DNA from 3 places in the Pseudomonas sp. PB103 genome. Region 3 is predicted to be linked to each of the others. Evidence: predicted binding sites of a transcription regulator. Region 3 holds the regulator's gene; each other region holds the start of a gene.

Region 1 (4,209 bases), on a different contig from region 3:
TAGCCAAAGTCGACCGTACCGACAACTTGATGCAGCTTCGACTTATCCAGAATCACATGCACGACAAAATGATCGCCTTCGCGGTAAACATGTCGGGCAACTTCGGTTTCGCCCATCATAACGACGATGACTTCACCGAGTACAAAATCACGAGCTGGAATGGCAACTCTAGGTGTCAGGACATCAACTTCATTTGAATAGATAACTGTCTTTTGCCCCGCGACAAGACTCATTGGTAACAATTCTTCGGCCATTGCCTTTCTCCTGATAAGTTCGCAAATCACCTATGCCCTGATCCGCTGGCATGTCAGGACTATCAGGCGCAGGCCGAAGACCGTCTACTGTCAGAAATTACAGGTGCAGACTCATTCAGGCGTAAAACCGCCGATAAAGCGACCAACGGTTATGCCGTTGTGCTGACCAGCGAGCCCGAGGTGCTGCTGTCCGAATCCTGCAGCGCCTGCAGCAAGGCCGATGTGGCGGTTTGCAGCGAAGCCGAGGTGCTGGCGATCTGCGCTTGAGCGGCAGCAACGTCGGCGGCTTTGGCCTCCGAGCTTTCCTGCTTGGCCTGCGCCGCTTGCAGCGATTGCTGTTGTTCCTGCAATTGCTTTTGCAGTTCGGCGATCTGCTTGCGCAGTTCTTTCACCGAATCCGATTCTTCGCTGCTGCTGGAACTGCTGCCACCCGAAGGCGCCGCGCCACCGGCCGCTTTCGGTGCGTCGGTGGCAGCCCCAGTGCTCGAAGAGGCGGCGGTTGCCGCGTCTTCGCTGACGTCGCTGATTGCGGTCTTGCTGGTCGAGGTGCTGAGGGTCTGGTTGATCGAAACAGAAGTGATGCTGACCATGGGAGTGCTCCAATGCCGGTGATAGATAACCGGTCATCGACCATGGCCGCGTCAATTTGAGATCGACTGTGTAGCGACTCGGTATCCGAACCGGTACACAGTCAAAGGGTCACGCGCTCAGGCGTGCAGTGACTTCGTTCAGTTGCCCTGACAGACCATGCAGGTTCTGGCTGGCGCTTTCAGTGCGCTGCACGTTGTCGAGGTTGGTGCTAGCGATCGAGGTGATCTCGGTGAGGTTGCGCGAGATATCCTCGGCCACCGAGGTCTGCTCTTCGGCAGCAGTCGCGATCTGACGGTTCATGTCGCGAATCGCCTCTACTGCATGGGTGATGCGCTCCAGCATTGCGCCCGCCTGGGTCACTTGCTCGACGCTTTCATCACTGCGCGACTGACCGCTTTCAATCGCTTGCGCCGCGTCGACCGCACCGGTCTGCACGTTCTGGATGATCTGGTTGATCTCGATGATCGACTCAGCGGTGCGTTGGGCGAGGTTGCGCACCTCATCGGCAACCACCGCAAAACCACGCCCGGCTTCACCGGCGCGCGCCGCTTCAATCGCAGCGTTGAGTGCCAGCAAGTTGGTCTGCTCGGCAATGCCGCGAATCACTTCCAGCACTTTGCCAATGCGCCCACTGTCCGCTTCCAGACGCCGGATGACGGTCGCGGTGTTGGCGATTTCGCCGCGCATCTGCGTGATCGAATGGATGGTGCTTTGCATGACCTTTTCACCCTGCTGGGCAGACTGGTCGGCATCGTCGGCGGCACGCGCGGCATCGGCGGCGTGACGTGCCACTTCCTGCGCGGTGGCGGACATTTCGTTCATCGCCGTGGCCACTTGATCGGTGCGGTTGAACTGCTCGTTGGTGCCACCGGCCATGGTCGTGGCAATCGCATTCAACTCGCCGCTGGCGCTGTCCAGATCGCTGGCGCTGCGTTGCAGACGGGTGAAGGTTTCAGCGAGGAAATCACGCAACGTGTTGGCCGCAGCGGCGAGGTTGCCCAACTCATCCTGGCGGTCGCTGACCACACGTTCAGCGAGTTTGCCGCGACTCAACTGAGTGACGTAGTCGATGAGCTTGCGAATCGGCTCGACCAGATTGCGGTTGACCAGCCACAGGCTCAGCAGGCCGATCACCACACCCGAAGCGAGCATCACCAACAGACCGAACAACACCGTGCGGTCGGCCTCGGCACTGATCAGCGCCGATTGATCGTTACCCTGCTTGCGCAATTCGGCGACCAGTTCGCTCATCTGGTCGCTGGTAGCACGGTCGACACCTTTGACGGCGTTGTCGCCTGCGCTCGGATCGCCGCCGGCAGCGACGTAGGCATCGCGGCCCTTCTGATAGGCGCTGCCCAACTGACGATGTTCTTCACGCAAACGTTCGATACGCGATTTCAGGCTCGACTCGATGCCTTTCTGGCTGGCCAGTTCACCGAGAATCTTCTGTACATCGCGCTGACGGTCTTCGAACTGGCTCCAGTACTTGGCCAGGTCCGCCGGTTGTTTGCCGCGCAGCAAAACGTTTTTCCATTCCTGCACCTGCACTTTGAATTGCAGGTTGGCTTCGTCGATCAGTTGCGAGGTGTGCAACGGGCCGGCGATCAACTGGCTGTAGCTTTGCACGCCGTTGGACAGGAAATGAAAGCAGGCCAGCGCGATCAACAACATCGCCAGCAGGCTGCCGCTCAGCAGGGCGAGAATTTGCGCTCTCAGGGATTTTTGCAGCATCACAGGTACTCATGACAGGGATGAGGCACGCCCAAAACGGGCGTGAAAAGTGGCCGGACTTCCCTGTCGGCGAACCTTGGCTCGAGGCCAATGGCGCGCAAGCTAACTCACCCGTGATCGGCGCGCCAGAGCGCTTCTTGAGATTTTCCCGACCGCTGGTAATGCGTTGATTTGACGTCATTTTGCTGTCACACAAACGTCATGTGACATTGCGATGATGCGGCTCAGTGAACCTGCCATTTGCGCGCCCGGCGCACCCTCTTCGCAGCGAGCCTTCATGAACCACAGCCTCGATATCAGCCATCGCGATCCTGATCTGTTTGGCCTGCTCTACGGCTTTCGTTTCCTGCCCGGCGAACGTGGCCGCGAAGTCGATTCGGCGACCGCTTTGCGCTGTTTGCAGGACGACAATGACAGTGGCGAATTTCTCTGGCTGCATCTGAACCTGGCTCACGCCGCCTGTGAACGCTGGATGAAAAGTCATCTGCAATTGCCCGAAGAATTTTTCGAAGCGCTGCACGAAGGTTCGCGTTCGACGCGCATCGAACACGTCGACTCAGCGTTGCTGGCGGTGGTCAACGATGTGGTGTTCAACCTCAGCAGCATGGTCTCCTCCGACGTGTCGACGCTGTGGGTCTGCGTGCGCAGCAAACTGATCGTCAGTGCGCGCTTGCAGCCGCTGCATTCGGTGGACAAATTGCGCTCGTCGGTGAAGGCCGGCGAGCGCTTTCGTTCACCGTCGGAACTGCTGGTGCATCTGCTCCGTGATCAGGGTGAAGTGCTGACGCAGATCGTGCGCAAGACCAGCCTGAGCGTTGACCAGGTCGAGGACGAATTGCTCTCCTCACGGCTGTCGACCAACCGCGCCGAACTCGGTGCCAACCGCCGGGTGTTGGTGCGCTTGCAACGGTTGCTGGCGCTGGAGCCGGGCTCGTTGCTGCGTCTGCTCAATCGCCCGCCGCCGTGGTTGCAGAAGGAGGACGTCAAGGAGTTGCGCAAGTCCACCGAGGAGTTTGCGCTGATCATCAACGACCTCACGGCGTTGGGTGAGCGGATCAAATTGCTCCAGGAAGAGATCGCCGCCAATCTCAACGAACAAAGCAACCGCACACTGTTTACTTTGACGGTGGTGACAGTGCTGGCGTTGCCGATCAACATCATTGCCGGTTTTTTCGGCATGAATGTCGGCGGCGTGCCGTTGTCGCAGGACCCGGAAGGGTTCTGGATACTGGTCGCGCTGGTGGCGACGTTTACCGTGATTGCCGGGCGTTGGGCCTTCCGTAAAAGAGGCGACTACTGACGTCTCCACACGCTCGTTCCCACGCTCTGCGTGGGAATGCATCAAGTGACGCTCTGCGTCACAGGGACGCGGAGCGTCCCGGGCGGCATTCCCACGCGGAGCGTGGGAACGAGCAGAAGACCGACGGTTGCGCTATTCATCCAAACACTGATCTGTCGCAGTCTCTCTGTAACATTCTGCAATGATCATGGGCGACACTCCTTCCCTCGCTCAGGATTGTCCTCCCATGGCTACTCCCTCCCTGACCGCCAGCTCGGCCTCCGCCGCCAGCGGCCGGCCGGCGCTCGACAAGAAAACCGGGCCGTTCACCTACGTGATTTTTTTCGCCGTGCT
Region 2 (4,209 bases), on a different contig from region 3:
ATTCGTTATCCCGTGGGTGATCGCGCCTGTTGGCGGGAGCCCGCCGGAACAGCGATGCGCAAATTTGCGCTCAAGGGGCGCAGCGCCAACAGCCAGCGGGTACGGGTCGGTACGCTGTCCCTGAGCCCTGTCGAAATCGACGAAATCGTCCAGCACTCGGTCGGTTGCGATGACTGGCAACTGGTGATCGAGCAGAGGGTTCACAAGGATGTATTGACCCTGAAATGGGTACCGCGCGAATTTTCCCGTGCCTGCACCAACGACGAGCGAACCCTTCAACTCGCCCTGATCAAACAGTACCCGCTGATCGATCAACTGCAGGCCGATCAGCGTCTGGATCTGCAGGTGCAGTGCTGCCGGACAGACGATCTGCAACGTCACCCGCGCTCAGGCAAATGCCTGCGGTTCCTCGACCGGCGCGACTATGGCCCTGGTGCGATGGAGTACACGTGATGGAGCCACTGATCTTGCGCAATTATCGCCAATCCGATGCGGCAGCTGTCAGCCAGCTGTTTCGCCAAGTGTACGGTGACCGCTACATTCAACCGCATGTCTATCTGCCACGCATGATCAGCCAGAATCATACTGACAACCGCTGGCATTCTTTAGTCGCAGAGGTGGATGAACAGATACTCGGGCACGCTACGCTGTTACGCGACATTACGGCGCACAACGCCGAACTGGCGTTGAGCGTCGTTCACCCGCAAACCCGCGGTCAAAATATTGCGACTCGCCTGGGCGAGCGATTATTGACTCATGCTCAGGCACTGGGTTGTCGCTATGTATCGATCAAACAGGTGACTCACCATCCCTATACGCAGCGTATGGCGATCAACCTTGGCTTTCAAAGTACCGGGCTATTGCCAGACTATGTCCCTTCACCGTTCGGCGAGTCTGGGCCGGAAACGATCGTCATCGGGGTCCGCCCCGTTGACGGCAATCGTTGCCCTCTGCCACAGCAGCGCTGGCCCGCGAGTTGCGCGGATTTCATGCAACATTTGAGCAGCGTGTTTGGAACGCAGGAGCGCACTTTTCACTGGCGCGGCGCAGCGATTCAAATCGATCAACAGGCCAATCGTTATGACATGGTGCTGAAGACACTCGGCCATGGCTTGCTCAAACAGTTGCGCGACTTGCCTGCACATTGGCTGGTGTCAATCCGGCTCAGGCTGTCCCGGCGATTTGCCCATGACCTGAGCAGGTTGGCCGCCATCGGTTTCATATTCACCGGGCTGGCCCCCGGCAACGGTGACTATCGTGGTTGGCTCGCGCTGTTCCACCGAGGCTTCAGTCGAAGAACATTGCAACTGCAATGCCCACTCATGCAGCGCCTGCATGAAGAGGCCCAGCACAATATCGCGGGATGACGGAACGCAAAAATGGCCCGTAGCGCAGGCATACGGGCCATCGTCGGGTCTTATGCTTTGGCGCGGATACCCTGGTCCGTCGGCGCCGTCTGGCCATTGCCCATGCCATAGGTCTTGAGGTTCTGTAGCACGTAAATGGCTTTCTTGTACTCCGGGATCAAGCCATTGGCGTATTTGTCACCCTTGATATTGTTGGTCTGGATGGTATCCAGTTGCGTGGCGAAATACTCCAGCGCATTGAACTTGGCGTCCGGTTCCTTCTGCACACCAAAACGGTCGAACTTGTCGCCCGCATTGAGCAGCGTCATCGCCGTCAAATCAGAAATAAGGCCCTTACTGCGCAAAAACGTACTCAGATTACCCAACTGTTTCGCCGACACGTTTTCCGGGTCGAAACCTTTGATGTTCTTGTGCAGCTTCTGCTTGTCCATCTCGAGGGTATTAAGCACGCTCGGGTCATTGCCAACCAGTGCCAGCATCTGCTTGACCTTGGCATTCTGCGAAACCGCCTGGCCACGAGAGCTGGTGTCCTTGACCAACAAGCCACCTTTGGCCTGCCAACCTCCGGTGTAACCGATCGTCATGACTCTGCTCCTTGTAAAGCCAACATGGGAAATGTCCTTTTTGACCTGTTTTAGTGCACGAAAGTATCGACGGGCAAAGTAATGGCACCAACTGCTTTTATCGATTTTTTACAATTCAGATACATTTGCAGAACACCGGAAAAATCTCTGAAAGCATTGCTATAGAGCCTCCAACCAAAATACCTCGTCTAGTACTTCTGCTCTAACCCGACAGTCAATAAGTCACTTGTAAGATTTTCGATACTTTCCATCGGTCGACAATATGTTTTCTTGCACGAAAGTACCTAAAGCTTCCCCCGGCACCGACGATACGTATAAAAGCCCACAGCGTTTTCCCTCTCGAATCCACAATAAGAATCGCAGCACAAGGACCGGTTTCCATGCCCGCATTCCGTACCATTCAGGCTCGTTACACCCTGTTTCTGGTTCTGTTCATCCTGCTGCTGTCGGTGCTGACGGTGGTCGGTATCAGCCAACTGGTCGCGCCCAAATTGCGGCACACCGAAGAGCAAGTGGTGCTCAACCGCATAGCCGAAGTCGCCGAACAGATTCAGGGGGAACTGAACAAGGTTCAGTCACAACAACGCAGCATCACCCAGACCATCCCGCTGCTCGACAGTGCCGCGATCGACACGGTATTGCCGGGGCTGGTGGATCAGTACGGTGAGCTGAAGGTTTTTGGTGGCGGGATCTGGCCATTGCCGGGCCAGCGTGAAGCCGGGCGCAATAAATTCAGCACCTTCTGGCACCGCGACGCCTCGGGCAAGCTGGCGGTGAACACCTTCTGGAACAGCGACGCAGCGCCCAACTATTACGACCAGAGCTGGTACAAGGGCGGCATGGCCACGCCACGCGGTCAGTGCGCCTGGGCCGCCGCCTATAAAGACGACGCCAGCGCCGAGCCGCGCACCAACTGCGCAATGGCGATCCAGAAAAATGGCAGTGCCTGGGGCGTGTCGACCATTGACGTGACCCTCGGCTTCTTCAACGACCTGGTCGCCCGCAAGGAAAAAGACCTCAACGCCGAGATGCTCATCGTCGAGGCCGACGGCAAGATCATCAGCAACAGCTCGCGCATCAGCGGCCCGATCGTACTGAAGAACATCAGTGAACTGGCCGGCAGCTCGACCTTCGCCAGCCAGATCAAAACCGGCCTGCAAAATCGCGAGCAGGCACAACGCGTCGAGTTCGACAATAACGGTCAGGACAGCACCTTTTTCATGCGCCCGATCGAAGGCACGCCCTGGTTCCTCGCCACCGCCCTGCCGACCAAGATGCTCACCGCGCAGCGTGACGATGTACTCAGCACCCTGAGTCTGTTGCAGATTCCGCTAGTGATTCTGCTGGTGCTGCTGCAAGTCTACGCAATCCGCCAGTTGATCCAGCGCATGAAAGCGCTGAAGGCCAATATCGACCTGCTCTCCAGCGGCGATGCCGACCTGACTAAACGCATCACCATTCGCGCTGAAGATGAACTCGGCGCGATCGGCCACTCGATCAACACCTTTATCACCTACCTGCAAAACATGATTGGCGAAGTCACCCAGGCCACTGGCGCCATGGCGTCGAGCCTCGACAACCTGCAACGCACCTCGGCACACACCAGCCAGATTCTGCTGCGTCATGCTTCGGAAACCGATCAGACCGTTACCGCCATCACCGAGATGAGCTCGACGGCAGACAGCGTTGCGCAAAACGCCGCCGAAACCGCAGCGTTCACTCAGCGCGCCAACGAAAACGCCGACCGCTCGCGGGTTGTCGTCGGCGAAGCAACCAACAGCGTGGTGGCGCTGATCGACGAAGTGGCCAGCGCGACGCACAAAGTTGAAAACATGCAGCAGGACGCCCAGCGCATTACCGAGATTCTCGGCGTGATCGGTGCGATTGCCGGCCAGACCAACTTGCTCGCGCTTAACGCGGCGATTGAAGCCGCGCGCGCCGGTGAGCAGGGTCGCGGCTTTGCCGTGGTCGCTGATGAAGTGCGCGCCCTCGCCGCCCGGACCCAGGCCAGTACCTCGGAAATCAACGAGATGCTGACCCGCCTGACCCAAGGCGTGAGTTCCTCGGTCGCGGCCATGGAGAACACTCAGGCCAGTTGCCAGTCGGCGGCCGACGCCACGGCACGAGTCAATTCGGGCCTGGATGAAATGGCCGGTTCGGTCAGCCACATCAACAGCCTCAGCACGCAAATCGCCACCGCCGCCGAACAGCAAAGCGCCGTGACCGAGGAGATCAACCGCAGCATGGTGCAGATCCGC
Region 3 (4,209 bases):
AGCTGACGGCGGCACTGGATTACAAATTGTCGGCGCTGGCACCACGGGTTCCGAACATGGAACTCGAAGACGAGCTGCGCAAGACCCAGTCGCGCATCGTCACCGCCCAGGCCGAGTTGAGCCTGCGTGGCGAAGCCGACGGCAACAGCAATCGGCAGATCTTCGCCGGTCTGCCGTTGACCGCTGGGCTGCCGCTGACCGCCGCTGAGCCGCTGAGCGAGCCGACGTACGCCGCTCCGGCGCGTCCGGCCCCGGCGCCTGCGCAGTCCTCCGGCGGCGTCGATCCACGCGCACTGGATTCGATGCGTTTTGAATTGAACAGCCTGCGCGAGCTGATGGAAGTTCAGCTCGGCACCCTGGCCTGGAATCAGTTGCAGGGCAGCCGTCCGGCGCAAGCCAACCTCTATCGTCGTCTGCAACGCATCGGTCTGTCCGGGCCGTTGTCGCGCGATCTGCTGGCGATGATCACCGATATCGAAGAGCCGCGTCAGGCCTGGCGCATGTTGCTTGCGCACCTGGCGCGGATGATTGCCGTACCGGAAGTCGAGCCGCTGGAAGAGGGCGGTGTGATCGCCATGGTCGGCCCTGCCGGCATGGGCAAGACCACCACGCTGGCCAAGCTCGCCGCGCGTTACGTGCTCAAGTACGGCGCGCAGAATGTCGCGCTGGTGAGCATGGACAGTTTCCGCATCGGTGCGCAGGAACAACTGAAGACCCTGGGGCGCATTCTCAATGTGCCGGTGACTCACGTCGATCCGGGCCAATCGCTGGTGCAAGCGCTGGATCCACTGCTGCGCAAACGCGTGGTATTGATCGATACTGCCGGCCTGCAAGCCAGCGATCCGGCCCTGCGCATGCAGCTCGAAAGTCTGGCCGGTCGAGGCATTCGTTCAAAAAATTATCTGGTCTTGGCAACCACCAGCCAGAAACAGGTTCTAACCGCCGCTTATCACAGTTACAAGCGTTGCGGGCTTGCCGGGTGCATCCTGACTAAACTGGATGAAACGGCCAGCCTTGGCGAAGTGTTGAGCCTGGCGATCAGTCATGAATTGCCGGTCGCGTACCTGACCGATGGCCCACGGATTCCAGATGATCTGCATCTGCCGCGCCGTCATCAATTGGTCAGCCGCGCCGTCAGCGTGCAAATGCAGGAAGAACCCAGCGAAGAAGCCATGGCCGACATGTTCGCTGATATCTATCACAGCCCCACCAAGCAGGTAGGCTGAGGTATTCATGAACAGTTTTTGTACCTACATCGATGGTCTGCCATGCATTGTTCCGGTTGTGAACGCGCAGCCAGTAATGTGGCCTCCGTCTATGCAAGACAAGGTAAAGAAATAACATGGGCAGCATGCATCCCGTACAGGTGATCGCGGTGACCGGCGGCAAAGGTGGCGTCGGCAAGACTAACGTGTCAGTGAACTTGTCCCTGGCGCTGGCAGAGCTTGGCCGTCGGGTCATGTTGCTGGACGCCGACCTGGGTCTGGCGAACGTCGACGTTCTGCTGGGGCTCACGCCCAAACGCACGCTGGCTGACGTTATCGAAGGCCGCTGTGAGCTGCGCGACGTTCTGTTGCAAGGCCCCGGCGGGATTCGCATCGTGCCGGCCGCGTCCGGCACCCAGAGCATGGTCCACCTGAGCCCGGCACAACACGCTGGCCTGATTCAGGCGTTCAGCGACATCGGCGACAATCTCGACGTACTGGTGATCGACACCGCTGCGGGTATTGGTGACTCGGTAGTCAGTTTTGTTCGCGCAGCCCAGGAAGTGTTGCTGGTGGTGTGCGACGAGCCGACCTCGATCACCGACGCCTACGCGCTGATCAAACTGCTCAACCGCGATTACGGCATGAACCGCTTCCGCGTATTGGCCAACATGGCGCAGAGCCCGCAAGAAGGCCGCAACCTGTTCGCCAAGTTGACCAAGGTCACGGATCGCTTCCTTGACGTCGCTCTACAATACGTCGGCGCCGTGCCTTACGACGAAAGCGTGCGTAAGGCCGTGCAGAAACAGCGTGCCGTCTATGAAGCCTTCCCGCGTTCCAAGTGCGCGCTGGCGTTCAAGGCGATCGCGCAGAAGGTCGATACCTGGCCGCTGCCCGCCAACCCGCGTGGCCACCTTGAATTTTTCGTCGAGCGCCTCGTGCAGCAAACGGCAGGGCCAGTGCTATGACCGCCAGCGGTATGAATTACTACAAGAAGTCGGCACGTGATGCGCAGTACGAGTTGATCGAGCGTTACGCGCCACTGGTAAAGCGCATTGCCTATCACTTGCTGGCACGGTTGCCGGCGAGTGTGCAGGTCGAAGACCTGATCCAGGCCGGGATGATCGGCCTGCTTGAAGTCTCGACCAAATATGACGCCAGCAAAGGCGCCAGTTTCGAAACGTACGCGGGCATACGAATCCGCGGCGCAATGCTCGACGAAGTGCGCAAAGGGGACTGGGCGCCACGCTCGGTTCACCGCAATACCCGTATGGTCAGTGACGCGATTCGCGCAATTGAAGCTAAAACCGGCCGTGATGCTAAAGATCACGAGGTTGCGGCCGAACTCCAATTGAGTCTCGACGATTACTACGGGATTTTGAATGACACCTTGGGCAGCCGCCTCTTCAGTTTCGACGACCTGCTGCAGGACGGCGAACACGAAGGGCTGCACGAGGATGGCGCGAGTGCTCATCTTGAGCCGTCACGCGATCTGGAAGATGAACGCTTCCAGGCGGCGCTGGCGGACGCGATTGCCAATTTGCCGGAGCGTGAGCGACTGGTGTTGGCGCTGTACTACGACGAAGAGCTGAACCTCAAGGAGATCGGTGAAGTCCTTGGCGTCAGTGAATCGCGGGTCAGCCAGTTACACAGCCAGTGCGCGGCCCGCTTGCGGGGGCGTTTGGGGGAGTGGCGAGCGCGCTGAAGGCAGTGTGGGGACACTGCGAACGAGGCTGGTGCGGTGATGAACGGCACCGGTCTTGCTCTGTTGTGCTCCAGACAGTCTTCGAGTGCTGCGCCGATTGATTGAAGTGGCGCGTCCAGGTGCTGGGCGCGTTTAAGACTGCTTGGAGGTCGAATTGAACAAAGACATGAAAATCCTCATCGTTGATGACTTCTCAACGATGCGGCGGATCATCAAGAACCTGCTGCGCGATCTTGGGTTCACCAATACCGTCGAGGCCGACGATGGCACTACCGCCATTCCGGTGCTCAACAGCGGAAGCATCGACTTTCTGGTAACAGACTGGAACATGCCGGGCATGACCGGTATCGACCTGCTGCGCCACGTGCGTGCCGATGAAAAACTCAAGCATCTGCCCGTTCTCATGGTGACCGCTGAAGCCAAGCGCGAGCAGATCATTGAAGCCGCTCAGGCCGGTGTAAACGGCTACGTAGTCAAACCTTTCACGGCTCAGGCGTTGAAAGACAAAATCGAGAAGATTTTCGAACGCATCGGCTGATGAACGCGCGGGGGAGCTATGGAGCATAACGAATCTTCACAGGGCGATTTCGAGTCGACCCTGAAAAAACACGCGGTCGAACTGGTCGAGAGCCTTGAAAAAGGCAGGTTCGGCGACGCTGTGCAACTGATCCATGAGCTCAATCAGACCCGTGACCGTGGCCTGTATCAGGAAGTCGGCAAGCTCACACGTGAACTGCACAGTGCGATCGTCAACTTCCAGATCGATCCGAACATGCCGCAGGCCGAGGAAGTGTCGCAAATCACCGACGCCACCGAACGCCTGGGCTATGTGGTCAAGCTGACAGAGGCCGCGGCCAACCGCACCATGGATCTGGTGGAAAGCGCCACGCCGGTGGTCAACAGTCTGGCCGATGAAGCCCAGGCCTTGAGCACCGATTGGGGTCGCTTCATGCGTCGCGAAGTCGGGGCTGAAGAGTTCCGCGAGCTGGCGCGCCGGGTCGACGGTTTTCTGTCGCGCAGCAGCACGGACAACCGTGCGGTGTCGAGCAATCTTAACGACATCCTGCTGGCCCAGGATTACCAGGACCTGACCGGTCAGGTGATCAAGCGTGTGACCCAACTGGTCACCGAAGTCGAAAGCAATTTGCTCAAACTCGTGCTCATGGCCAGTCAGGTCGACCGCTTTGCGGGCATCGAACATGACCGCGCCGCGATGCTTGCAGAAAAAGATCCACAAAAACATCTCTCGCAGGGTGAAGGTCCGCAGATTCATGCCGATAAACGAGAAGACGTTGTGTC

Evidence for each region. The regulator FliA, encoded in region 3, starts transcription of late flagellar genes. The targets are predictions, from matches to a motif close to CTAAAGTTTNNNNNNNNNNNGCCGNTAA.
Region 1: a site for FliA is predicted at 2,691-2,718, ahead of EJA70_RS20330 (methyl-accepting chemotaxis protein). Genes of this name have one in related genera too.
Region 2: a site for FliA is predicted at 2,236-2,263, ahead of EJA70_RS27690 (methyl-accepting chemotaxis protein). Genes of this name have one in related genera too.

What each region holds. Positions count from the first base shown of each region.
Region 1 is NZ_RWIL01000114.1:1,640-5,848, reverse strand. It holds gene EJA70_RS20340 (hypothetical protein) at 1-254, opposite strand, end outside; gene EJA70_RS20335 (hypothetical protein) at 404-844, opposite strand; gene EJA70_RS20330 (methyl-accepting chemotaxis protein) at 954-2,579, opposite strand; gene EJA70_RS20325 (transporter) at 2,854-3,876, shown strand; gene EJA70_RS20320 (inorganic phosphate transporter) at 4,103-4,209, shown strand, end outside.
Region 2 is NZ_RWIL01000157.1:21,501-25,709, reverse strand. It holds gene EJA70_RS27705 (phenylacetate--CoA ligase family protein) at 1-453, shown strand, start outside; gene EJA70_RS27700 (GNAT family N-acetyltransferase) at 453-1,367, shown strand; gene EJA70_RS27695 (hypothetical protein) at 1,418-1,951, opposite strand; gene EJA70_RS27690 (methyl-accepting chemotaxis protein) at 2,332-4,209, shown strand, end outside.
Region 3 is NZ_RWIL01000069.1:8,155-12,363, reverse strand. It holds gene flhF (flagellar biosynthesis protein FlhF) at 1-1,226, shown strand, start outside; gene fleN (flagellar synthesis regulator FleN) at 1,343-2,173, shown strand; gene fliA (RNA polymerase sigma factor FliA) at 2,170-2,910, shown strand; gene EJA70_RS13195 (chemotaxis response regulator CheY) at 3,077-3,448, shown strand; gene EJA70_RS13190 (protein phosphatase CheZ) at 3,467-4,209, shown strand, end outside.